Regions from separate parts of the Serratia sp. TSA_105.2 genome, predicted to be linked through region 1. Evidence: predicted binding sites of a transcription regulator. Region 1 holds the regulator's gene; each other region holds the start of a gene.

Evidence for each region. Region 1 encodes LexA, which represses DNA repair genes until DNA is damaged. Its sites were predicted from a motif close to TNCTGTATGTACATACAGNA; they were not measured.
Region 2: a site for LexA is predicted at 846-865, ahead of dinB (DNA polymerase IV). Genes of this name have one in related genera too.
Region 3: a site for LexA is predicted at 4,764-4,783, ahead of ACUTSC_RS06775 (DNA translocase FtsK 4TM domain-containing protein). Genes of this name have one in related genera too.

What each region holds. Positions count from the first base shown of each region.
Region 1 is NZ_JBQZFT010000001.1:50,104-58,264, reverse strand. Features, by position in the region: gene dinF (MATE family efflux transporter DinF) at 72-1,409, opposite strand; gene lexA (transcriptional repressor LexA) at 1,511-2,119, opposite strand; gene ACUTSC_RS00205 (diacylglycerol kinase) at 2,222-2,590, opposite strand; gene plsB (glycerol-3-phosphate 1-O-acyltransferase PlsB) at 2,739-5,204, shown strand; gene ubiA (4-hydroxybenzoate octaprenyltransferase) at 5,271-6,143, opposite strand; gene ubiC (chorismate lyase) at 6,161-6,676, opposite strand; gene ACUTSC_RS00185 (MFS transporter) at 7,069-8,161, shown strand, end outside.
Region 2 is NZ_JBQZFT010000002.1:912,525-920,685, reverse strand. Features, by position in the region: gene ACUTSC_RS10865 (glycerophosphodiester phosphodiesterase family protein) at 1-697, opposite strand, end outside; gene dinB (DNA polymerase IV) at 881-1,942, shown strand; gene pepD (beta-Ala-His dipeptidase) at 1,985-3,445, opposite strand; gene gpt (xanthine phosphoribosyltransferase) at 3,785-4,243, shown strand; gene frsA (esterase FrsA) at 4,385-5,632, shown strand; gene crl (sigma factor-binding protein Crl) at 5,693-6,094, shown strand; gene proB (glutamate 5-kinase) at 6,333-7,436, shown strand; gene proA (glutamate-5-semialdehyde dehydrogenase) at 7,446-8,161, shown strand, end outside.
Region 3 is NZ_JBQZFT010000002.1:85,206-93,366, forward strand. Features, by position in the region: gene ACUTSC_RS06765 (replication-associated recombination protein A) at 1-215, opposite strand, end outside; gene lolA (outer membrane lipoprotein chaperone LolA) at 283-894, opposite strand; gene ACUTSC_RS06775 (DNA translocase FtsK 4TM domain-containing protein) at 1,093-4,698, opposite strand; gene lrp (leucine-responsive transcriptional regulator Lrp) at 4,819-5,313, opposite strand; gene trxB (thioredoxin-disulfide reductase) at 5,967-6,938, shown strand; gene ACUTSC_RS06790 (LysR family transcriptional regulator) at 7,014-7,901, shown strand; gene gstA (glutathione transferase GstA) at 7,995-8,161, shown strand, end outside.

The DNA.
Region 1 (8,161 bases):
CTGAAAACATGTAAGCAAACATGAACAAAAACATAAGACAAATTAATAATTAACCCAACAAAGCGTCCGGTTTAGCGTGCGGCAAACCAGCTGCCGCGCACCTGATGACGATGCCAAACCCAGCCCAACGCCAGACCGCGCAGCGCCAGAAACACCGCCAGCGCCAGCCAGAGTCCGTGGTTGCCAAGCAGCGGCACGCTGAACAGCGCCAGACCGTATCCCGCCGCGGCCACCGCCATGCTGTTGCGCATCTCGGCGCCGCGTGTGGCGCCGATAAACATGCCGTCCAGTAAATAGCACCACACTCCAACCAGCGGCAGGATAACCTGCCACGGCAAATAGTGGGCGGCCAACGCTCGCAGCTCCGGCAAGGAGGTCAACGCCGCCACGATCTGCTGGCCGGTAACGGCATACGCCAGGGCGAAGGCCAGCGCGACCAGCCCTGCCTGCCTGCAGGCCGCGTGCCACACCTTACGCAGCTGGCTGTCGTCCCGGGCGCCGTAGGCGTGGCCCGAATGGGCCTCCACCGCATAAGCGAAGCCGTCGAGCGCATAGGCGGTGAACGTCAGCAGATTCATCAATACCGCGTTGACCGCCACCACCTCGCTTCCCAGGCGAGCGCCGAAAATGGTCAGCGACGCAAAGCACAGTTGCAGCAGTAATGAACGCAACATGATGTCGCGGTTAAGCGCCAGCAGCCGACGCAGGTCGCCACGCCAGGCCTGACGCAGCATCAGCAGGGTGATACCGCGCAGGCGCATCACCCGCCACGCCAGCCACAGGCCGAGCAGCAGCGTGGCGTATTCGGCGATGGCGGTTGCCGCCGCTGCCCCCCGCACGTTCCAGCCCAGGCCCATCACCAGCCAGATATCCAGCACGATGTTCAGCAGGTTGCCGACGATCAGCAGGATCACCGGCGCACGCACGTACTGCACGCCGAGCAGCCAACCCAACAGCACCAGATTGGCCAGCGCCGCCGGGGCGCTCAGCCAGCGGATTTCAAGAAAACGCCGCGCCTGTTCCAGCACCTCGCCATCGCCACCGACGATCCGCAGCGCCAGTTCGATCAGCGGATAGCGCAGCAGGACGATCGCCACCCCGGCCAGCAGCGCCAGCACCAGCGGTTGCATAAAGGCGCGCGCCAGCGCCTGCGGGTTCTGTGCCCCCAGCGCCTGCGCCGCCAGACCGGTGGTGCTCATGCGCAGGAACAACAGCAGCATGAACAGGAAGCTGGTCGCCACCGCGCCGATCGCGACGCCCCCCAGGTAGATCGGGCTGTCGAGGTGGCCGATCACCGCGGTGTCCACCAACCCGAGCAGCGGTACGGTGATATTGGAGAAAATCATCGGCAGGGCCAGGCGCCACAGGGCTTTATCGGTGTCGCTGGTGAAGGCGGAAATCATGCGCATGATGAGACGTTCCCGTAGCAGTGGCGAAGGGCAAAATCAGAAACAAAAACGCCCCAAAACAGGGGCGATTGATACAAGAGGCGGCACTGAGAGGGCGGCGATTAAATCCAGTCGCCGTTGCGGATCACGCCGACCGCCAGCCCTTCGATAGTGAAATTCTGCTGACGCAGATCGACCACGATCGGTTGGAATTCGTTGTTCTCCGGCAGCAGCTCGACCACGTTGCCGTGTTTTTTCAGGCGCTTGACCGTCACTTCGTCTTCGATGCGCGCCACCACGACCTGGCCGTTGCGCACGTCTTGCGTTTTGTGCACCGCCAGCAGATCGCCGTCCAGAATGCCGATGTCGCGCATCGACATGCCGTTCACCCGCAGCAGGAAATCGGCGCTCGGTTTAAACAGGGAAGGATCCACCTGGTAGTGCCCTTCGATGTGCTGCTGCGCCAGCAGCGGCTCGCCGGCGGCGACGCGGCCAATCAGCGGCAGCCCTTCTTCTTCTTCCATCAACAGACGGATACCGCGCGAGGCACCGGAGACGATTTCGATCACGCCTTTGCGTGCCAGCGCCTTCAGGTGTTCTTCGGCGGCGTTAGGCGAACGGAACCCCAGACGCATCGCGATCTCGGCACGCGTTGGCGGCATGCCCGTTTGCGAAATATGATCGCGAATCAGATCGTAGACCTCTTGCTGTCTGGTAGTTAGTGCTTTCATTCCGCCCCCTGTTTGTTTATACAGTCTTGCTGTGAGTATATACAGGTAAGCGCGGATTGGGAACCGAAGAATAAATAAAAATCAGTCAGTAGGCGCCTTTCATCAGCCAAAATGCTGCCATAAGACCGTGCCCCAAACGAACAGTGCCAGCACGATCGCCAGTGACACCGCCGCCGATCCCATGTCCTTGGCCCGGCCGGACAGCTCGTGATGTTCGCTGCCGATGCGATCCACCACCGCCTCGATCGCGCTGTTCAGGATCTCGACGATCATCACCAGCGCTACCGATCCGATCAATAAAATGCGCGCTATCGCACCCACATCCAGCCAGACAGCCAGTATGATAGCCAGAAGGGTGACCACCAGTTCCTGGCGGAACGCCGCTTCGTGCTGCCAGGCGGCGGAAAGCCCTTTATAGGAATAGCCGGCGGCCTTGATGATGCGGGTCAGTCCGGTTGCTTGGTTTGCCATGTTTTCGTGCCTTTCTCAGAGGTCGGTCATAATAAAAAGAGTCTAGAACAGTCCGCGCTGACGGCTCTCGGTTTTCGAACACCACAGATCTGCTACCCGGTTTCTGGTATGCTTGCGGCGCATTGCTAACAAGAGGCTTCACGTTGTTATGTCAGGTTGGCGTAAAATTTATTATAAAATATTGAATTTACCACTTAAATTGTTGGTAAGAAGTAAGGTCATCCCTTCAGATCCGGTTACCGAGCTAGGGTTGGATCCCTCACGGCCGATTTTGTATGTTTTACCTTACAATTCCAAGGCGGATTTGCTGACGCTGCGCACCCAGTGCCTGGCGCAGGATCTGCCCGATCCGCTCAACTCGCTGGAGATCGACGGCACCGTGCTGCCGAGCTACGTGTTCATTCACGACGGCCCGCGCGTGTTCCGCTACTACACCCCGAAAGAAGAGTCGGTAAAGCTGTTCCACGACTATCTGGATCTGCATCGCAGCAATCCGGATCTCGACATTCAGATGCTGCCGGTTTCGGTCATGTTCGGCCGTTCGCCGGGCCGCGAAGGCCACGGCACGCCGCACCTGCGTCTGTTGAACGGCGTGCAGAAATTCTTCGCCGTACTGTGGCTTGGCCGCGACAGCTTCGTGCGTTTCTCCAACACCGTTTCGCTGCGCCGCATGGCGACCGAACACGGCACGGATAAAACCATCGCGCAGAAACTGGCGCGCGTGGCGCGCATGCACTTCTCGCGTCAGCGCCTGGCCGCGGTAGGCCCGAGCCTGCCGGCCCGTCAGGACCTGTTCAACAAGCTGTTGGCGTCCAAAGCGATCGAAAAAGCGGTCGAGGACGAAGCGCGCAGCAAGAAGATCTCGCACGAGAAAGCCCAACAGAACGCCATCGCGCTGATGGAAGAGATCGCCGCCGATTTCTCCTACGAAACCGTGCGCCTGTCCGACCGCGTGCTGAGCTGGACCTGGAACCGGCTGTATCAGGGCATCAACGTCACCAACGCCGAACGCGTGCGCCAGCTGGCGCAGGACGGCCACGAGATCGTCTACGTGCCCTGCCACCGCAGTCACATGGATTATCTGCTGCTGTCCTACGTGCTGTATCACCAGGGCCTGGTGCCGCCACACATCGCCGCCGGCATCAACCTCAACTTCTGGCCGGCCGGCCCGATCTTCCGTCGCCTGGGCGCGTTCTTCATCCGCCGCACCTTCAAGGGCAACAAGCTCTACTCGACGGTGTTCCGCGAATACCTCGGCGAGCTGTTCACCCGCGGCTACTCGGTGGAATACTTCGTGGAAGGCGGCCGTTCCCGCACCGGGCGTCTGCTGGAGCCGAAGACCGGCACCCTGTCGATGACCATCCAGGCGATGCTGCGCGGCGGCACCCGTCCGATCACGCTGGTGCCGATCTACATCGGTTACGAGCACGTGATGGAAGTGGGCACCTATGCCAAAGAGCTGCGCGGCGCCACCAAGGAAAAAGAGAGCCTGCTGCAAATGCTGCGCGGCCTGCGCAAGCTGCGCAATCTGGGCCAGGGTTACGTCAACTTCGGCGAACCGCTGCCATTGACGGCTTACCTCAACCAGAACGTGCCGCAGTGGCGCGAGTCGATCGATCCGATCGAAGCACAGCGCCCAAGCTGGCTGACGCCGACGGTCAACGATCTGGCCGGCCAGATCATGGTGCGCATCAACAACGCCGCCGCGGCCAACGCCATGAACCTGTGTTCCACCGCGCTACTGGCTTCGCGCCAGCGTTCGCTGACCCGCGAACAGCTGGTCGAACAGCTGGAGTGCTACCTGCAGTTGATGCGCAACGCGCCTTACGCGCGTGACGTCACTGTGCCGACGCAAACGCCGGACGAGCTGCTGGATCACGCGCTGAACATGAACAAGTTCGAGGTGGAAAAGGACAACATCGGCGACATCATCATCCTGCCGCGTGAGCAGGCAGTGCTGATGACCTATTACCGTAACAACATCCACCACTTGCTGGTGCTGCCGTCGCTGATCGCCAGCATCGTAATGCATCACCGCCGGGTGTCGCGCGCCGAGCTGCTGCGCCAGATCGGCATGATCTACCCGATGCTGAAAGCCGAGCTGTTCCTGCATAACGACAAGGAACAGCTGCCGGAGGTGCTGCGGCCGATGATTGACGAGCTGATCCGCCAACAGCTGATCTGCGACAAAGGCGACGAGCTGGTGCTGAACCCGGCGCGCATTCGCCCGCTGCAGCTGCTGGCCGCCGGGGTGCGCGAAACCCTGCAACGCTACGCCATCACCATGTCGATCCTCAGCGCCAACCCGAGCATCAACCGCGGCGCGCTGGAGAAAGAGAGCCGCATCATGGCGCAACGTCTGTCGGTGCTGCACGGCATCAACGCGCCGGAGTTCTTCGACAAGGCGGTGTTCTCCACCCTGGTGGCGACGCTGCGCGAAGAAGGCTATATCAACGACAGCGGCGATGCGATCCGCGAGCACACCCTCGAGGTGTACAACATGCTGAGCGATCTGATCACGCCGGAAATCAAGCTGACCATCGAAAGCGTCAACATGCCGGAAGAGACCAACGTCCTGCCGCAGGCCGATGCGGAAGAAGAGCAAGACGAGTGATTTCACCCGGCGCGGAAATACAAAAGGCACCCCACGGGGTGCCTTTTTTCTTGCGAAGAGGAATCGTTACGCCGGCAGATAGCTCAGCGCGATGCCGATGAACACCACCAGCCCGACATAGTTGTTCTGCAGGAAGGCCTTGAAGCAGGCCTCGCGCCCGCGCCCGGCGATCTGTTTCTGTTGGTGAATGAACAGCGCGCCCGCCAGCAGCAGCGACCAGTAAAACGCCCCGCCGAGCTGCGCCAGATAACCGACCCACACCAGCAGCAGCAGCGTCGCAAACTGCAGCAGCCCGACGATCAGCTTGTCATAACGGCCGAACAGAATAGCGGTGGATTTGATGCCGATCTTCAGGTCATCGTCGCGATCGACCATCGCATACAGCGTGTCGTAGGCCACCGTCCAGCAGATGTTGGCCAGCAGCAGCAGCCAGCAGCTGAGCGGCAGCGATTCGCTGACCGCCGCGTAGCCCATCGGAATGCCCCAGCCGAACGCGGCGCCCAGCACGAACTGCGGCAGGTTGGTCACCCGCTTCATGAACGGATATACCCAGGCCAGCGCCAGCGCCGCCAGCGACAGCCAGATGGTCATCGCATTGAGCGTCAACACCAGGCAGAACGAGATCAGCACCAGCACCGCGAACAATACCTTGGCCTCTTTCGCGCTCACCCGGCCGCTCGGCATCGGCCGCCCGGCGGTGCGTTTCACATAGCCGTCCACCGCGCGATCGGCGTAGTCATTCACCACGCAGCCGGCGGCGCGCATCAGGAACACGCCGAGCACGAACACCAGCAAAATCGACAGCGACGGCACGCCTTTCCCGGCCAGCCACAGCGCCCACAGCGTCGGCCACAGCAGCAACAGCGTGCCGATCGGTTTATCAATGCGCATCAAATGGCTGTAAGCCCGCCATTTACTTTGAGTCACGCTTCCCTCCAAGGTCTTGCTCTCCTCTTTTATGCAGGAACCGCTGAATACAGCGGTGAAGCCGGTAAAAACAGTTCGGTCAGCAACAGCGGTTTGCCCGCCAGCCGCAGCCGTGAACGGCGCGCCCACAGCGCATCCTGTCGGCCGATATGGATATAGTCGCGGGTCAGCTCGCCGCTGCTGAACAGGTAGCGCCCCAGCGGCAGCGTGCCCAGATCCACCAGCGCCTGGTCGGGGCCGGTCAGCGTATTTTCCGGGATCACCGTGCGCCCCAGCAGCCAGGGCTGGTTGTCGCCCAGCAGCACCACTTCGCGCAGCCAATAGCGCGGGCTGTCGGGCAGGTGGTTCGCCTCGTCGCCCAGCGCCTCGCGCGTGACGAAGCATTCGCGCTGCGGTTCGACGCGCACCTGGGCGCAATGGCGTTCAAATCGGCGGGTCATGGAGCCTAACTCCATCAGCCAGTCGCTGACGGCGGCGGGCGCCGGAGGATCCTGTTCGGATAACCACTCCAGCGGCGGCAGGATGGAATCCCTGATGCCAGACATTGCTTTACTCCTCGCCTGAACCGCAGCCGGTACGGCGCGCCAGACGATACAAACTGTTAACAGGCCCCCATTGTAGCGCAGAAATACGAAAGCGGCAGGCTGATTCGTGGCGAAAACGGCGGTGGCTTTCGTCGGAAAAATCGGGTTCCTGTCATCTTTTTGCCATCCGCGTTCTCTATCTTCGTTCCCCGGCACGATGACGATTCTGTGATCGCCTGCAAAGTTTCATCTTTGTCGCGTTGTTTTATCTACGCGCGTAGATACTCTGACACCGCAGCGTTGAATCGCCATGCGTCCGACATCATTTGTCGGCACACCTTTGTTGCCGGCACCAGGGAAACCATCTTTAACCGCGCCCCTCAAAGCGCAGAACAAAAGAGGATAGCACTGCCATGAGCGAAACAACGCTTGCCACTCCACAGACCGCCGACACGCTGGCGGCCGATGAACGCCTGGCAACCAAAGAGGGGCGCAGCCAATTTTGGCGCGCCACCTTCTCCTGCTGGCTCGGCACCGCCATGGAATACGTCGATTTCGCGCTGTACGGCCTGGCGGCCGGCATGGTGTTCGGCGACGTGTTCTTCCCCGAGGCCACGCCGCTGGTCGCCCTGCTGGCCAGCTTCGCCACCTACTCCGTCGGCTTCGTCGCACGGCCGATCGGTGCGCTGATGTTCGGCTGGATCGGTGACCGCAAAGGCCGCCGCGTGGTGCTGATCACCACAGTGGCGCTGATGGGCCTCTCCACCACGCTGATCGGCCTGATCCCGTCCTATGCGCAAATCGGCGTCTGGGCACCCACCTGCCTGGTGATCCTGCGCTTCGCGCAGGGGTTCGGCGCCGGTGCGGAACTGTCCGGCGGCGCGGTGATGCTGGCGGAATACGCGCCGGCCAAACGGCGCGGGCTGGTGGCGTCGATCATCGCCATCGGCTCCAACAGCGGCACTCTGCTGGCGTCGCTGGTATGGCTGCTGGTGCTGCAGTTGGACAAGGAAGACCTGATGAGCTGGGGCTGGCGCATTCCGTTCCTCGCCAGCATTCTGATCGCCGGCGCGGCGCTGTACCTGCGTCGCCACGTGCGGGAAACGCCGGTCTTCGAACGCGAGCTGCAGCAAAACCACCAGCGCATGCTGGACGCCGCCCAGGCCGCGCCGGATACGCGCAGCTACCTGCAGCGCACCAAGGCGTTCTGGGTGATGCTCGGCCTGCGCATCGGCGAAAACGGCCCTTCCTACCTGTGCCAGGGCTTTATCGTCGGCTACGTCGCCAAGGTGCTGATGGTCGATAAATCGGTGCCGGCGCTGGCGGTGCTGATCGCCTCGCTGTGCGGTTTTCTGGTGATCCCGCTGGCCGGTTGGCTGTCCGATCGCTTCGGCCGCCGCGTCACCTACCGCGGGTTCTGCCTGCTGCTGGTGCTATACGCTTTCCCGGCGTTCTGGCTGCTCGACAGCCGTGAACCGGCGATCGTCATCTCGGTGATCGTGGTCG
Region 2 (8,161 bases), on a different contig from region 1:
GGGTATATTTCTCCACCACTTCCACCTCGCGTTTCAGCTCCAGCCCGTACCAGCGCGGCTGGCGGTTGTCCGGTTTGACGTCGCACTGGTGCGCCATGGTGATATTGGCCAGCAGCGTGCGGGTTTCGTCGCGGTTTTCGAAGCGCGGGATGGCCGGCGGCAGCGCCTGCAGGTATTTGGCGTCGGTGGAGTAGACGCGGATGCGGTTCAGGCTGTCGGTGCTCTCCAGCGTCGCCAGCAGCGTCTGGCCAAACTGCGCCGGATCGGCGTCCGGGGATTTGATGTCCAGATAGAAGGTGACGTGCGGAAACGCTTTAAGCACGTCGTCCAGCCGCGGAATGCCGATGCCCTGGCCGCGGAACGGGTGCGTATCCCCTCTGGCGAAGGCCCAGCCGGCGTCGGTCTCGGCCAGTTGCGCGGCGGTGTAGGCAGAGACCGGGCCCTGCCGGTTGGTCAACGCTTTCAGATCCGAGGGGCGATACAGCACGATGACGCCGTCTTTGGATGCTTGCAGGGTGATCCAGATGGCGTCGGCGCCGTTTTTCAGCGCGGTTTCGATGGCGATGCGGGTGTTCTCCGGCGCATCGGCGGTGCCGCCGCGGTGGGCGACGATCGCCGGCGCGTGACCGGCAGCGCTGGCCGCCAGCGCGCTCAGCGACAGCGCGGAAGCCAGCAGCAAATAAGAAAATCTGATCATGTAGGGTACCTTGTCGTTATCGTTGTGGTGAGCCGCACGGGATGGCGGAAATCATACTATTGAAAAATTAAGCTTTTTTAACAACGCGGAAATATCTGGCGGAAACGGTGCTTTCGTCGAATCCTGCGGCCTTGAGCTTTCGGTATCTGACTGTATACTTATACAGTATTACTGGAGGGTGCGATGCGTAAAATCATTCATGTCGATATGGACTGCTTCTTCGCGGCGGTGGAAATGCGCGACGATCCCAGCCTGCGCGATATCCCGCTGGCGATTGGCGGCAGCGCCGATCGCCGCGGGGTGATCAGCACCGCCAACTACCCGGCGCGGCGCTACGGCGTACACAGCGCCATGTCCACGGCAATGGCGCTCAAGCTGTGCCCGCACCTCACCCTGTTGCCGGGGCGCATGGCGGCCTACAAAGAGGCCTCGCTGCATATCCGCGAAATCTTCGCCCGCTATACTCCGCTGATCGAGCCGCTGTCGCTCGATGAAGCCTACCTCGACGTGACCGACAGCCCGCAATGCAATGGCTCGGCAACGCTGATCGCCCAGGAGATCCGCCAGGCGATCGCCGACGAACTGAACCTCACCGCCTCGGCCGGCGTTGCGCCGATCAAGTTTCTCGCCAAAATCGCCTCCGAGATAAACAAGCCGAACGGGCAATACGTGATCACGCCGGCGCAGGTGCCGGCGTTTTTGCAACAGCTGCCGCTCAGCAAGATCCCCGGCGTCGGCAAGGTGACCGCCAAGCGGCTGGAGGAAGTGGGGCTTATCACCTGCGCCGACGTGCAGCAATACGATTTGGCGCAGCTGCTCAAGCGCTTCGGCAAGTTCGGCCGGGTGCTGTGGGAGCGCTGTCAAGGCATCGATCGGCGCGAAATCTCTCCTGAGCGGCTGCGCAAATCGGTGGGGGTGGAGCGCACGCTGGCGGAGGATATTCACGACTGGGAAGACTGCGAAACGCTGATTATCGACAAACTCTATCCCGAGCTGGAGATGCGGCTGCGCAAGGTGAAGCCGGATCTGCAGATCGCCCGGCAGGGCGTGAAGCTGAAGTTTCAGGATTTTCAGCAAACCACCCAGGAGCACGTGTTCCCGGTGCTGAACCGGCAGGATTTGCTGGAGGTGGCGCGGCAGGCGTGGCGCGAGCGGCGCGAAGGGCGCGGCGTGCGGCTGGTGGGGCTGCATGTGACGCTGCTCGATCCGCAGCTGGAGCGGCAGCTGGCGCTGCCCTGGGAATAAAAAAGCCGGCAAATCGCCGGCTTTTTGCGTTAAGCGCGCAGCTTACGCGCGCTCAGGGATCGCTTTCAACAGCGAAGTCAGCAACTTCCAGTACAGACCGACGCTTTCGATATGCACCTGCTCATCCGGCGAGTGCGGGCCGGTGATGGTTGGCCCGATCGAGACCATGTCCATGTCTGGATACGGCTTTTTGAACAGACCGCATTCCAGACCGGCGTGGATCACCATGATGTTCGGCGTCTTGTCGAACAGCTCCTGATACAGCTCGCGCACCAGGTGCATCACCGGCGAGTCGGCGTCCGGCTGCCAGCCTGGGTAGCCGCCCTTCGGCGCCACCTTGGCGCCGGCCAGCTGGCCCAGCGCGGTTAGCATCTCGACCACGTAATCTTTGCCGCTGTCGATCAGGGAGCGGATCAGGCAGATGATTTCCGCTTCGTTTTCGCTGGTGGTGACCACCCCGACGTTCAGCGAGGTTTCCACCACGCCTTTTACCGCGTCGCTCATGCGGATCACGCCGTTCGGCGTGCCGTTCAGCAGCGCCAGGAAACGCTGCTGGCTGTCGGCGCTCAGCGCCTGCGAAGCGCTGGTGGTCGGCTCCAGCAGCACGGTGATGTTCTTCTCTTTGGCGGAGAGTTCGTTCTGCAGCACCGCCAGGAACTCCTGGCTCAGGGCTTTCAGCGCGTCGGCCTTGTCCGTCGGCACCGCAACCACCGCGGAGGCTTCACGCGGGATGGCGTTGCGCAGGGTGCCGCCGTTCAGATCCAGCACGCGCAGGTTCAGCGCCGCCGCATGGGCGAACAGGAAGCGCGCCAGCAGCTTGTTGGCGTTGCCCAGCCCGACGTGGATCTCGGCGCCGGAGTGGCCGCCTTTCAGGCCCTTGAGCGTCAGCTTCAGGGTTTGGTAACCGGCCGGTACCGCTTCGCGCTGCAGCGGCAGGGTGGTGATGAAATCGATACCGCCGGCGCAACCCATGTAGATTTCGCCTTCTTCTTCGGAATCGGTATTGATCAGGATGTCCGCCTGCAGCCAGTTCGGCTGCAGCCCGAAGGCGCCGTCCATGCCGGCCTCTTCGGTCATGGTCAGCAGCACTTCCAGCGGGCCGTGCTCAACGCTGTCGTCGGCCAGCACCGCCAGGGCGGAGGCCATGCCGATGCCGTTGTCGGCGCCCAGCGTGGTGCCGCGCGCTTTCACCCACTCGCCGGCGATATAAGGCTGGATCGGATCCTTGGCAAAGTCGTGCACGGTATCGTTATTCTTTTGCGGCACCATGTCCAAATGCGCCTGCAGCGCGACCGGCTTGCGGTTTTCCATGCCTTTGGTGGCCGGCTTGCGCAGCAGGATATTGCCGACCCGATCGCGCTCGGCGTGCAGGTTCTTTTCTTTGGCCCAGGTGAGGATGTGCTGCGCCAGCGCTTCTTCATGATAAGAAGGGTGCGGGATAGAACAGATCTTGGCGAAAATATCCCACAGCGGCTGTGGCGAAAGCTGAGACAATTCAGACACTATAAGTCTCCTGTGACGGCAGGCTCCGACAGGACGGGCGTGCCGCGCGGTTGAGGTGAGCGGGTATCTGTGCGTCGTGGCACGATCACCAGAGAATATCACTTTATTTCCGGCGGTGCGCGCACCGTATTGTGCGGTTTAAGCGCTTGATCACACGGCTTCGCTGCGGGAACGTTCGCTTTTTCAGCATCAATCACCGAAAAGCCGCACGGCGGAAATCGCGAGGTTTTCCTCGGTACAACTGGAATTCAACGCGGTCAGTCCCTATAATCTCGCGCAACCTTTTTTCCCCTGAACTATAAAGTAAGCCGCTTCACCAGCCGGCTGGGACACGATTCTATGAGCGAAAAATACGTTGTTACCTGGGATATGCTGCAAATGCACGCACGCAAGCTGGCGCACCGCCTGCTGCCTGCCGACAAATGGACGGGCATCATTGCCGTAAGCCGCGGTGGCCTGGTGCCGGCGGCTCTGCTGGCGCGCGAACTGGGCATCCGCCATGTGGATACCGTCTGCATTTCCAGCTACGACCATGACAACCAGCGCGAAATGAAAGTGCTCAAGCGCGCCGAAGGCGACGGTGAAGGCTTCATCGTGGTGGATGATTTAGTGGATACCGGCGGCACCGCGAAAGCGATCCGCGACATGTACCCGAAAGCGCATTTCGTCACCATCTTCGCCAAACCGGCGGGCCGCCCGCTGGTGGACGACTACGTGGTCGACATCCCGCAGGATACCTGGATCGAACAGCCGTGGGACATGGGCGTCAGCTTCGTTCCCCCTATCGGCGGCCGCTAAGCCCAGCCAGTTCCAAGTCAACGCCCGGTTATGCCGGGCGTTTGCGTTATCTTGGTTTATCCCGCCAGAGTTAGGTACACTACCTCCAGTTAAGTAGGCCTTTTGCGGCCTATCGCCAGATTTACGGAGGCTGTTGTTACCATGGCACAGGCCAACCTTTCTGAAATTCTTTTCAAGCCCAAATTCAAACACCCTGAAACCTCGACGCTGGTGCTGCGCGCGCGCAACAAAGTGAGCGCCGCCATGCATTCCGCATTGGAAGGCGACACCACCGGCAGCTGGTACCGCATGCTGAATCCGCTGCTGTGGGCCTGGCGCGGCGTCAGCCCGATTGAAATCCACGAAGTGCTGGCGCGCATCGCCGCCTCCGACGCCGAGCGCAGCAATCCGCAGCGGCTGGATACCGTGGTGGGGTACCGCAACGGCAACTGGATCTACGAGTGGATCCATCAGGGCATGCAGTGGCAGCAGCGGGCGACGGAGCAGCAGGATCCGCTGCTCGGCGGCGAATACTGGCTGAAGGCCGCGAGCCTGTACAGCATCGCCGGTTACCCGCACCTGAAGGGCGACGAGCTGGCCGAACAGGCGGAGATGCTCGCCAACCGCGCTTACGAAGAGGCGGCGCTGCTGCTGCCGTATCAGCTGAAAGAGCTGGAGTTTCGCATCGAGGGCGGCGCCAGCGTCACCGGTTTCCTGCACATGCCGGAGAAGGGCGAAGCGCCGTTCCCGACGGTGCTGATGTGCGGCAGCCTCGACACGCTGCAGACCGACTACCACCGCCTGTTCCGCGACTACCTGGCCCCGCACGGCATCGCCATGCTGACGCTCGATATGCCGTCGATCGGTTCTTCCTGCAAATGGAAGCTGACGCAGGACTCCAGCTACCTGCACCAACAGGTGCTGATCCAGCTGGCCTCGGTGCCGTGGGTGGATCATCAGCGGGTGAGCGCCTTCGGCTTCCGCTTCGGCGCCAACGTGGCGGTGCGGCTGGCCTATCTGGAGCCACAGCGGCTGCGCGGCGTAGCCTGCCTGGGGCCGGTGGTGCATCGCCTGCTGTGCGACAGCAGCACCCAGCTGAACGTGCCGGACATGTATATGGACGTGCTGGCCAGCCGCATGGGCATGGCCAACGCTTCCGACAACGTGCTGAAGGTGGAGCTGAACAGCTACTCGCTGAAAATGCAGGGGCTGCTGGGGCGCCGCTGCCCGACGCCGATGATCTCCGGCTACTGGGAGCGCGATACGCTCAGCCCGAAAGAGGAGTCGCAGCTGATCGTCACCTCTTCGGTGAGCGGCAAGCTGGTCGCCATCCCGCGCACCCCGGTTTACGACAGCTTCCATCGGGCGTTGCTGCAGATGTCCGGCTGGCTGAAGGACAAAATGCGTTAATTAGTTGCTAAATTTTAACAGTTTGTTAAAAAGAGTGGTCTACATTGAGGAGGTTAGAGAATGACGTTACCGAGTGGCCACCCTAAAAGCCGACTAATGAAACGTTTTGCCAGCTTGGGGCCGTACCTGCGTGAAGGGCAATGTGAAAACGACCGTTTTTTCTTTGATTGTTTGGCCGTCTGCGTCAATGTAAAGCCCGCTCCGGAGAAGCGCGAGTTCTGGGGCTGGTGGATGGAGCTGCAGGCGGAAGAAGCGCGCTTCACCTATTCGTACCAATTCGGCCTGTTCGACAAAGAAGGCGACTGGACGGCGCAAAACATTAAGGATGATGAAGTGAGCGCCAAGCTGGAAGACACCCTGCGCGACTTCCATCGCCGCCTGGGCGAGCTGCTGGCGACCATGGAACTGGGGCTGGAACCCGCCGACGATTTCAAAGAAAAACTGATCAAACTCTCCGCCTGACCCCGTTTGACCACGTATTGTGCTGATTTCGCGTTGTGCCTGTTGGCATAACGCGTCTCTCCTGTTACAAAGACCTTTGCACCCTATTCTCATCATACCCTATAGCTTTCGAGTTGCGGCTAGGCGGCAAGCGGAGGAATCCCCAGGAGCTTACTGAGGTAAGTGACTGGGGTGAGTACGTGCAGCCAACAACGCTGCAGCTTGAAAGATGACGGGTATATTACACGGCAGAAATACTATGAACGGCAGCCAGACATTGGTTGTGAAATTGGGCACCAGCGTGTTGACCGGCGGATCGCTGCGTCTGAACCGCGCCCACATCGTCGAATTGGTGCGCCAGTGCGCGCAGCAACACGCCGCGGGCCACCGCATCGTCATCGTCACCTCCGGCGCCATCGCCGCCGGGCGCGAACACCTGGGCTACCCCGAGTTGCCCGCCACCATCGCTTCCAAGCAGCTGCTGGCGGCGGTAGGGCAGAGCCGGCTGATCCAGCTGTGGGAACAGCTGTTCTCCATTTACGGCATCCACGTCGGGCAGATGCTGCTGACGCGCGCCGATCTGGAAGACCGTGAGCGCTTCCTCAACGCGCGCGACACCATGACGGCGCTGCTGGACAACCGCATCGTGCCGGTAATCAATGAGAACGACGCCGTCGCCACCGCCGAAATCAAGGTGGGCGACAACGATAACCTGTCGGCGCTGGCGGCCATTCTGGCCGGGGCCGACAAACTGTTGCTGCTGACCGATCAGCAGGGCCTCTACACCGCCGATCCGCGCAACAACCCGCAGGCCGAACTGATCCGTGAAGTGCACGGCATCGACGACGCGCTGCGCGCCATCGCCGGCGACAGCGTCTCCGGCCTGGGCACCGGCGGCATGGGCACCAAGCTGCAGGCGGCCGATGTGGCCTGCCGCGCCGGCATCGACGTGGTGATCGCCGCCGGCAGCAAGCCGGGCGTGGTGGCGGACGTGATCGAAGGCAAACCGGTGGGTACCCGTTTCCACGCACTGGAAACCCCGCTGGAAAACCGCAAGCGCTGGATCTTTGGCGCGCCGCCGGCCGGTGAGATCACCGTCGACGACGGCGCCGTGGAAGCGATGATGGCGCGCGGCAGCTCGCTGCTGCCGAAGGGCATCCGCGAAGTGAAGGGCGACTTCTCGCGCGGCGAAGTGATCCGCATCCGCAATCTGGCGGGGCGCGATCTGGCGCACGGCGTCAGCCGCTACAACAGCGACGCGATGCGCATGATCGCCGGGCACCACTCGCAGGAAATCAGCGAAATCCTCGGTTATGAATACGGTCCGGTGGCAGTGCACCGCGACGATATGATTGTCAGTTAAGGAGTGAGCATGCTGGAGCAGATGGGGAAGGCCGCCAAGCAGGCCTCCTGGCAGCTGGCGGTGCTGAGCACGGCGAAGAAGAATCAGGTGCTGTCGGTGATGGCCGACAGGCTGGAAGCCAACAGCGAAGCGATCCTGCTGGCGAACGAACAAGACATGGCGCAAGCGCGCGCCACCGGCATGAGCGAAGCGCTGCTCGATCGCCTGCTGTTGACCCCGGCGCGGCTGGCGGCGATCGCCAACGACGTGCGCCAGGTGTGCCGCCTGAACGATCCGGTCGGCCACGTGCTGGACGGCAACCTGCTGGACAGCGGGCTGAAGCTGGAGCGCCGCCGGGTGCCGCTCGGCGTGATCGGCGTGATTTACGAGGCGCGGCCGAACGTCACCATCGACGTCGCCAGCCTGTGCCTGAAAACCGGCAACGCGGTGATCCTGCGCGGCGGTAAAGAGACGCATAACACCAACCAGGCGACGGTGAAAGTGATCCAGCAGGCGCTGGAACAGTGCGGCCTGCCGGCGGCGGCGGTACAGGCGATCGACAGCCCGGATCGTGCGCTGGTGAACGAACTGCTGCGCCTGGATCGCTATGTCGACATGCTGATCCCGCGCGGCGGCGCCGGCCTGCACAAGCTGTGCCGCGAGCAATCGACCATCCCGGTGATCACCGGCGGCATCGGCGTGTGCCACACCTACGTGGATGCCGACGTCGATTTCGACAAGGCGCT
Region 3 (8,161 bases), on a different contig from region 1:
ATCTCCTTGATACCGGAGGTCACGGCGGAGATCCGTTCGACATCAGCCTGACCGTAACGGCCGATCAGCTCTGCCAGCGTCGTCTTCCCGGTGCCCGGCGGCCCCCATAAAATCATCGAGTGCAGCTGCCCGGCCTCGATGGCGCGCGGCAGCGGCTTGCCGGCGGCCAGCAGGTGCTGCTGGCCGATATACTGTGCCAGCGTGGTCGGCCGCATACGCGCGGCCAACGGCTGGAACTCGTTCTGGGAAAAATCGAGCGACAGATTATTACTCACTTGCACCTCACTGGCGCTGGTCGTCCAGCGTCACCCCCTTCGGCGGGGTAAATTTGAATTTGGCCGGATCGGCGGCGACGTTCTGCTGGCTTTTCAGCGTGTAGGAACTGCGCTGGCCATCCTGCTCCACCGCAGCAAAGCTGCGAATGGTACCGCTGTTGGTCACGCTGATGGCGAATTGCTTCAGGTTGCCGCTGGCGGATTTTGGCGTCAGCTCGAAATCATCGCCCTTTTGCTTCACGTTGTACTGTTTCCAGTCGCTGGCATTATTGCGGGTGATCAGCATAAACGGCGTATTGCCGGTGGCGTTCTTCAGCCAGGTCGCCGTCACCTGCTCGACGAACGGGTTATAGAACCACAGAGTCTGGCCATCGGAGACCAGCACGCTCTCATCGGGCGACGTCATGTGCCAGTTGAAGAGGTTTGGCCGCTTCACCCACAGCTCGCCTTCCCCCTGTTGCACCGCGGCGCCGTCGGCGCTGGTCACGGTTTGCGAGAAGCTGGCGTGGAAACTGTTCACCTTCGCCAGGCGACTTTGCAGATCCTGTGCGGCATCGGCCAGCACGGAGGTAGACGCGAATCCCGAAAGCAGACAGCAGGCAACTAACAGTTTTTTCATTATTCCAGATACCTTATGAAATGCGTTAACCGCAGGGCGACGCCGTGCGGGTCAAATCAACCCTTTACCCGATTACTTTACCCGAAGCCGGCGATCGGCCGGTAGGCCAATGTTCCGAGAAGAAACGGGTTTACGCTTCTTTGCACAAGGGCCGCTTAAGCGGCCCTTTCTTATTGAATTGCAATGGCTAAACGACCATCAATCGTGCCGTGGTGGCGCCAGCACCTCACGGTTGCCGTTGTGCCCCTGCTCGCTGACGATGCCTTGCGCTTCCATCTGTTCGATGATGCGCGCCGCGCGGTTATAGCCGATACGGAACTGGCGCTGCACGCCGGAGATGGAGGCGCGGCGTTTATCCACCACGAAATCCACCGCCTGGTCAAACAGCGGATCCAGCTCTTCGTCACCGTCCATACCGCCGCCGGCACCGCCCTCACCGTCTTCGCCGCCGCTGAGAATGCCCTCTTTATATTGGGGCCGCTCGCGCGCTTTCCAATCCTTGACCACCGCATGCACTTCCTGATCGCGCACGAATGCACCATGTACGCGCACCGGAATCGAGGAGTTCGGCGCCAGATAGAGCATGTCACCCATACCCAGCAAAGACTCGGCGCCCCCCTGATCGAGGATGGTGCGGGAGTCGATTTTGCTCGACACGGTAAAGGCGATACGCGTCGGGATGTTGGCCTTGATAAGACCCGTGATCACATCCACCGACGGACGCTGGGTCGCCAGCACCAGGTGGATACCCGCCGCACGCGCTTTCTGCGCCAGGCGAGCGATCAACTCTTCGACCTTCTTGCCGACCGTCATGATCAGATCGGCGAACTCGTCGACCATCACCACGATGTAAGGCTCTTTCTCCAGCACCGGCGGCGTGATGTCCATGCTGTCGGTCGGCTTCCAGAACGGATCCGGGATCGGCCGCCCCATCGCTTCGGCCTGATCGACGCGTTCGTTGTAGCCGGCCAGGTTACGCACGCCCAGGGCAGACATCAGCTTGTAGCGGCGTTCCATTTCACCCACGCACCAACGCAGCGCATTGGCGGCGTCTTTCATGTCGGTGACCACATCGGTCAACAGGTGCGGAATGCCTTCATAGACCGACAACTCCAGCATTTTCGGGTCGATCATGATAAAGCGCACTTCTTTCGGCGTGGCTTTATACAGGATGCTCAGGATCATGGCGTTGACCCCGACCGACTTACCGGAACCGGTGGTACCGGCGACCAGCAAGTGCGGCATTTTGCCCAGATCGGCCACCACCGGTTCGCCGGAGATGTCTTTACCCAATACGATGGACAGCGGCGACGGGTTGTCACGGAAGGCCGGGCAATCCAGCACTTCGCGCAGGTACACCGTTTGCCGCTTGGCGTTCGGCAGCTCCAGACCGACGTAAGGCTTGCCGGGGATCACTTCCACCACGCGCACCGCCGAAGTCGACAGCGAGCGCGCCAGATCGCGTGACAGGTTGGAAATGCGCGCCGCTTTAACGCCCGGCGCCAGATCCAGCTCGAAGCGGGTGATCACCGGCCCCGGCAGGATGTCCACCACGTCGGCTTTCACGCGGTAATCGGCCAGGCTGGCCTCCACCAGGCGCGCCTTCTGTTCCAGCGCGAAGGAGTCGACCGGCTCCACCTCTTTCGGCGCTTCGGTCAGCAGATCCAGCGTCGGCAGCGGCGTGGTCGGCTTCTGCAACGGCTGATCGTTACGCATCAGGAACGGGTGAATCAAGCTGTCCATCGCCGGATGTTGCTCGGCCGGAGCTTGCTGAGGCTGCTGCACCGGTTGCTGCGGCTGCTGATATTGCTGCTGCGGCTGCTGGTATTGTTGAGGCTGTGAGTGCGATTGCTGAGGTTGAACAGCCGGCGCCGCAGGCTCAAACTGGCCGAACGGCACGTCGTCCTCTTGCTCGCTTTGCTGTTCAATGCGCTCTTCAAGCTGCGGGGACAGCGTGAACATCGGTTCGCTCGGGCCATCGTCCACCAGATCCGCCATCGGCGAGAAGCTGAAAGCATTGCGGGTATCGACCGGGCTGGCCGCAGGTGCCTGCGGGGCAGTCTCTTGCTGGCCATAACGCGCCTGCTGCTGCTCGGCGAATGCCTGACGCAGCGCAGCCTCTTGCCGCGCCTCTTCATCGTCCTGTTGGACTTCACCGTAACGTTGGTTCTGTTGTTCGGCGAACGCCTTGCTCAGCTCGGCTTCCTGCTGAGCATTTTCATCATCCTGCTCCGGCTCGTAGCTTTCGCCATAGCGCTGGCTTTGCTGCGTGGCGAATGCCTGGCGCAGCGCAGCTTCTTGCAGCGCCTCTTCTTCCTGCGGATTCATCGCCGTCGGCTGTTGAGGCTCCGCCTGGCGCTGTTCCTGCTCGGCCGCACGCTGCGAAGGCAGCTTGATGCCGTATGAGGCCAGCTCACGACGGGTCGGAATACGCACCGGATTCGGCCGCGGCAACTCAGGGCCGATACCCTGTTTAACCTGCGAATTGCTGTCGCTGGTCGCCGTGAAGGCCGGCATAAAGGTCGCCGCCGCGGCGCCCGCAGCGGCAGCGGCTGCCGTATCCAGCTGTGGCTTGGCGCCGGTGGCGCTGAAACCACCCGCTCCGCTGACGTCGGCACTGTCGCGCTGCGCGGCAGTAAAATCAAAGGGAGAACGCGCCGGCGGCTGCGGCGCAGCCGGCTCTTGCCAATTGCCCAGGCGCGGCTCATCGTCGTCCCGATAAGGGTCGATGGGACGCGTCGCCTTAGGCGCAGGCGTTTCTTCCGGGATTTCGAAGGAGTACAGCGGCGGCGTGGCGTCTTGCGCCGGTGCGCTCACCGGGTGCTGATTGACCGAGGCCGGCGCGGCCGGCGCCACCGTTACCGACGGCGCCTGTGTGGCGATCGGTGCGGCAACGGGCTCGTGGATCTCTGCCTTCACCGCCGGTGCAGGCGAAGCCGCCGGCGCGATTGGCGCGGCGTCGGCTTCAACCTCACCATCGTCGGCTCGCAGGCCGCTGAGCAACGGATCGGCGGCGTCTTCCGCCGCCTCTTTGGCGCTTTCGGTGACCGAAGGCGCGGAGAACAGCACGTCGTTATCGGCGGCTGCGGCTCCGGCGGCGGCAACCGCGGCTGCGGCGCCCTTCCCTGCCTGCTCAGGCTCGTCGTCAACGTAACGTTCGTCATCCTCGAAATAGCGCTCTTCGCGGCGTGAACGGTTGGTCATCACTGTCGCGACGCCCAGCACCGCCCCGCCTATCTTCTCGGCGATGACCAGCCAGGACCAGCCGGTAAACAGCGTCAACCCCGCCGCCCACACGCACAGCAGCGCCAGCGTGGCGCCGATGCCGTTGAACCACGGCAACATGGCGTTGCTCAGCAGGCTGCCGATCACGCCGCCGGAAGCGAAGTAATAGAGATCGTCAACGTTCAGCGCCGCCAGCCCGCAGGAGGTGAGCACTAACGCCAGGGTGCCGATCAGGCGCAGGGAGAGCGCGAAATAGTCAATGTAGTCTCTGTTGCCGCGCTGGCGATAGGCCGCCCAGCACAGGATCAGCATGATCGGTGGTATCGCGTAAGCGAGCACCCCGAAGGTGAAGAACAGCGTGTCGGCCAACCAGGCCCCGACACCGCCGCCCAAATTGTGAATCGGCTCATGCCACGCGGTCTGCGACCAGCTTGGGTCAGACGGGTTGAAACTGACCAGCGCAGCCATGAGGTAAACGGCAAAAATCGCTACCACGATAAGCACAGCCTCCAGCAAACGCCGGCCACTGCTGAGTCTTTTCAGGGTAACTTCTTTATCTTCTGTATATTCCTGGCTCAAGAAAGGCTCTCCAGGTTCCTGTTAGCTGACATAGCAACAGCGCCGAGAAGCTTCCCCGGCGCCGAAACTGTATGAATAAACAGGAGTGTAACCAATTTAATCAGGTTTTGCACCTGCACCTTACCGTGTTTTGATAACCAGACGGTTACTCTGTTTCACTTCTTCCATCACTACGTAGGTACGGGTGTCGTTAACCCCCGGCAAACGCAGCAAGGTTTCGCCCAGCAATTTGCGGTAAGCCGACATGTCCGGTACGCGGGTTTTCAACAGGTAGTCGAAATCACCGGAAACCAGATGACACTCCTGAATCTCTTCAAGCTTCTGCACTGCCGAGTTGAATTGCTCAAACACATCCGGCGCGCCGCGGTTCAGCGTGATTTCCACGAAAACCAACAGGGACGCATCCAGATAATGCGGGTTAAGCAATGCGGTATAGCCATGAATGAAACCCTGGCGCTCGAGACGGCGCACGCGTTCTAAACATGGTGTCGGGGATAACCCCACGCGCTTCGAAAGCTCGACGTTCGAAATACGCCCATCCTTCTGCAGCTCATTAAGGATGTTGCGGTCGATACGGTCAAGATCTTTACCCGGGCGTTTCTTGTTGTCTGCCATTATTATTGTCTCTCTTATTTTCTTCCGTGCACTTGCCACACCCTAGCCAACGTCAATGTGTAAGGGTTCGTTCCAAGCGAAGACCCGATGCCTGTCATATGCTTCTTCACTACCATCATTCCACGCCGCGCAGCCTGTCTGTCCAACCCCGCGCGACGCCGGTAACGACGTTTAGGTCGAGAAAAAATCAGCAAACGCTTGCGCGCCCTGCTCCGTAAACCCACCGCGCATTGCCGCCTCGCGGCGCAAATACGTACGATTTGCTGGTGTTACGGGGATAATTTCTTCTTCCTATGATGTTTTCGCAAATGCGCAGCGGATTGTCAAAGTAAAAGAAGCAAAATCAGAACAACGTACCGTCACGAAAAGTCTGCATCCCATTTTTGGTTATGAATCGCTGGTTGCTAAACCCCAGCCAGGAGCGGCTCAAGTCGCAGAATGCGCCGTTTTTGCGCGGTTGGCGATTCGGCAGCCGAATGCGGCTTTGATAAGGTAAATTTCTGCGTTTGGCGTGCGATTTGCCGACAGCGGGTGCATTAATAGGCGACAACTATCATACAAATCGTTAACAACGTCGCCCGGCGCTTTTTTTACTGCGCCATTTTCCCTACAATCGGTCCATTGTCCGCCATTGTGGAATAAAGAGGTTATTCATGGGCACGGCTAAACATAGCAAATTACTGATTCTGGGCTCCGGCCCGGCCGGTTACACCGCCGCCGTTTACGCAGCGCGCGCCAACCTGAGCCCGGTGCTGATCACCGGTATGGAACAAGGCGGCCAGCTGACCACCACCACCGAAGTGGAAAACTGGCCGGGCGACGCCGAAGGCCTGACCGGTCCGGCGCTGATGGAGCGCATGCGCGAGCATGCGGAGAAGTTCCAGACTGAAATCGTCTTCGATCACATCAACAGCGTCGATCTGCAGCAGCGTCCGTTCCGCCTGTTCGGCGACAGCGGTGAATACAGCTGCGACGCGCTGATCATCGCGACCGGCGCCTCTGCACGCTACCTTGGCCTGCCTTCCGAAGACGCCTTCAAGGGCAAAGGCGTTTCCGCCTGTGCGACCTGCGACGGTTTCTTCTACCGCAACCAGAAAGTCGCGGTGGTCGGCGGCGGCAACACCGCCGTTGAAGAAGCGCTGTACCTGTCCAACATCGCCGCCGAAGTTCACCTGATCCACCGCCGCGACAGCTTCCGCTCGGAGAAGATCCTGATCGACCGGCTGATGGAAAAAGTGAAAAGTGGCAACATCGTGCTGCACACCGACCATACGCTGGACGAAGTACTGGGCGATGAAATGGGCGTGACCGGCGTGCGTATCCGCAGCACCAAAGCGGAAAACGAAACCCGTGAACTGGAGCTGGCCGGCGTGTTCATTGCTATCGGCCACAGCCCGAACACCGGCATCTTCGGCGGCCAGCTGGAGCTGGAAAACGGCTACATCAAGGTGCAGTCCGGCATTCACGGCAATGCGACCCAAACCACTATCCCCGGCGTCTTCGCCGCAGGCGACGTGATGGATCACATTTACCGCCAGGCGATCACCTCCGCCGGCACCGGCTGTATGGCGGCGCTGGACGCAGAGCGTTACCTGGACGGCATCGCCGGCGCAGAAGTCTGCTAAGGCTTTCTCGCCACCGGCAAAAAGCGGCTCTCGGGCCGCTTTTTTTGTCTTCGCTCCTCAAGAGGATGCACGCCGATGCATAATCTTCTTCACTGGCGCCTGCTGGTTGCCGTCGCCGACAGCGGCACCATCACTCAGGCTGCGGCGATCTGCGGTATGACGCAGTCTGCCGCCAGCCAGGCCATCGCTCAACTGGAGACAATGCTGAGCACCCGGCTTTTGGTGCGCCAACCGCACAATGTCGTCCTGACCCAAAGCGGCCTGCAGATCGTCGCCCATGCCCGCACGATGTTGGAAGCACTGCGGGCCATTCAGCAGTGTGCGCAACAAGCCGGCAACGCGCACGCAGGCAAAATACGCCTGGCCAGTTTCCCGTCGGCATTCAGCAAGCTGTTGCCGCCGCTGCTGCGTAAATTTCGCCGTCTGTACCCCGACATTGAGCTGATTACGCTCGAGGGCACCGATCACGAAGTGGAGAGCTGGTTAACATCGGCGACGGCAGACATCGGCGTGGTGCTCAATCCGGCGCCGGAGCGGCAGTGCTTCCCTTTGGGAGAGGATGCCTGGCTGGCGGTCGTGCCCAGCGCGCATCCGCTGGCGCGAGCGCGGCGGCCGGTGGCGCTGGATGCCCTGTTCCGGCTGCCTTTTATCCTGGCGACCGGCGGGTGCGATCTCAATGCGCAAAGCTTGGCGCAGCAGTCGGGCCTGGCGCTGGCCGATATCCGCGCCACCGTCAGCGATTGGCAAACGGCATTGACGCTGGTCAGGGAAGGCACGGGCGTCGCGCTGATGCCCGCGTCCGTGATCCCGCCCGACGCGCTTGGGGTTTGCGCTCTGCCGCTCGTTGCGCCGATTTATCGCCGTTTCGGCCTCGCGTGCTCATCCGAGGCGGCGGCCCTGCTCCCCGTCCAAACCCTGCTGAGTTACCTGCGAGAACAGGAGCAAACTCTGGCCAGTCGCTGAGCTAATAGCGGCTTTCTGAAATTTCCATTTTCCCGCCGGTGCCCGCGTCGGCATGCTGTGGCAAGCGTTCTCATTGACCCACAAGGAAATAGCATGAAGCTGTATTTTGCTCCCGATGCCTGCTCGCTTGCCCCACATATCGTCCTGCGCGAATTAGCGCTCCCCTTCACCCTGATCAGGGTGAACAATCGCAGCAAGCGCTGCGCCGACGGTGAGGATTTCTATCGCATCAACCCCAAAGGTTACGTCGCCGCCCTGCA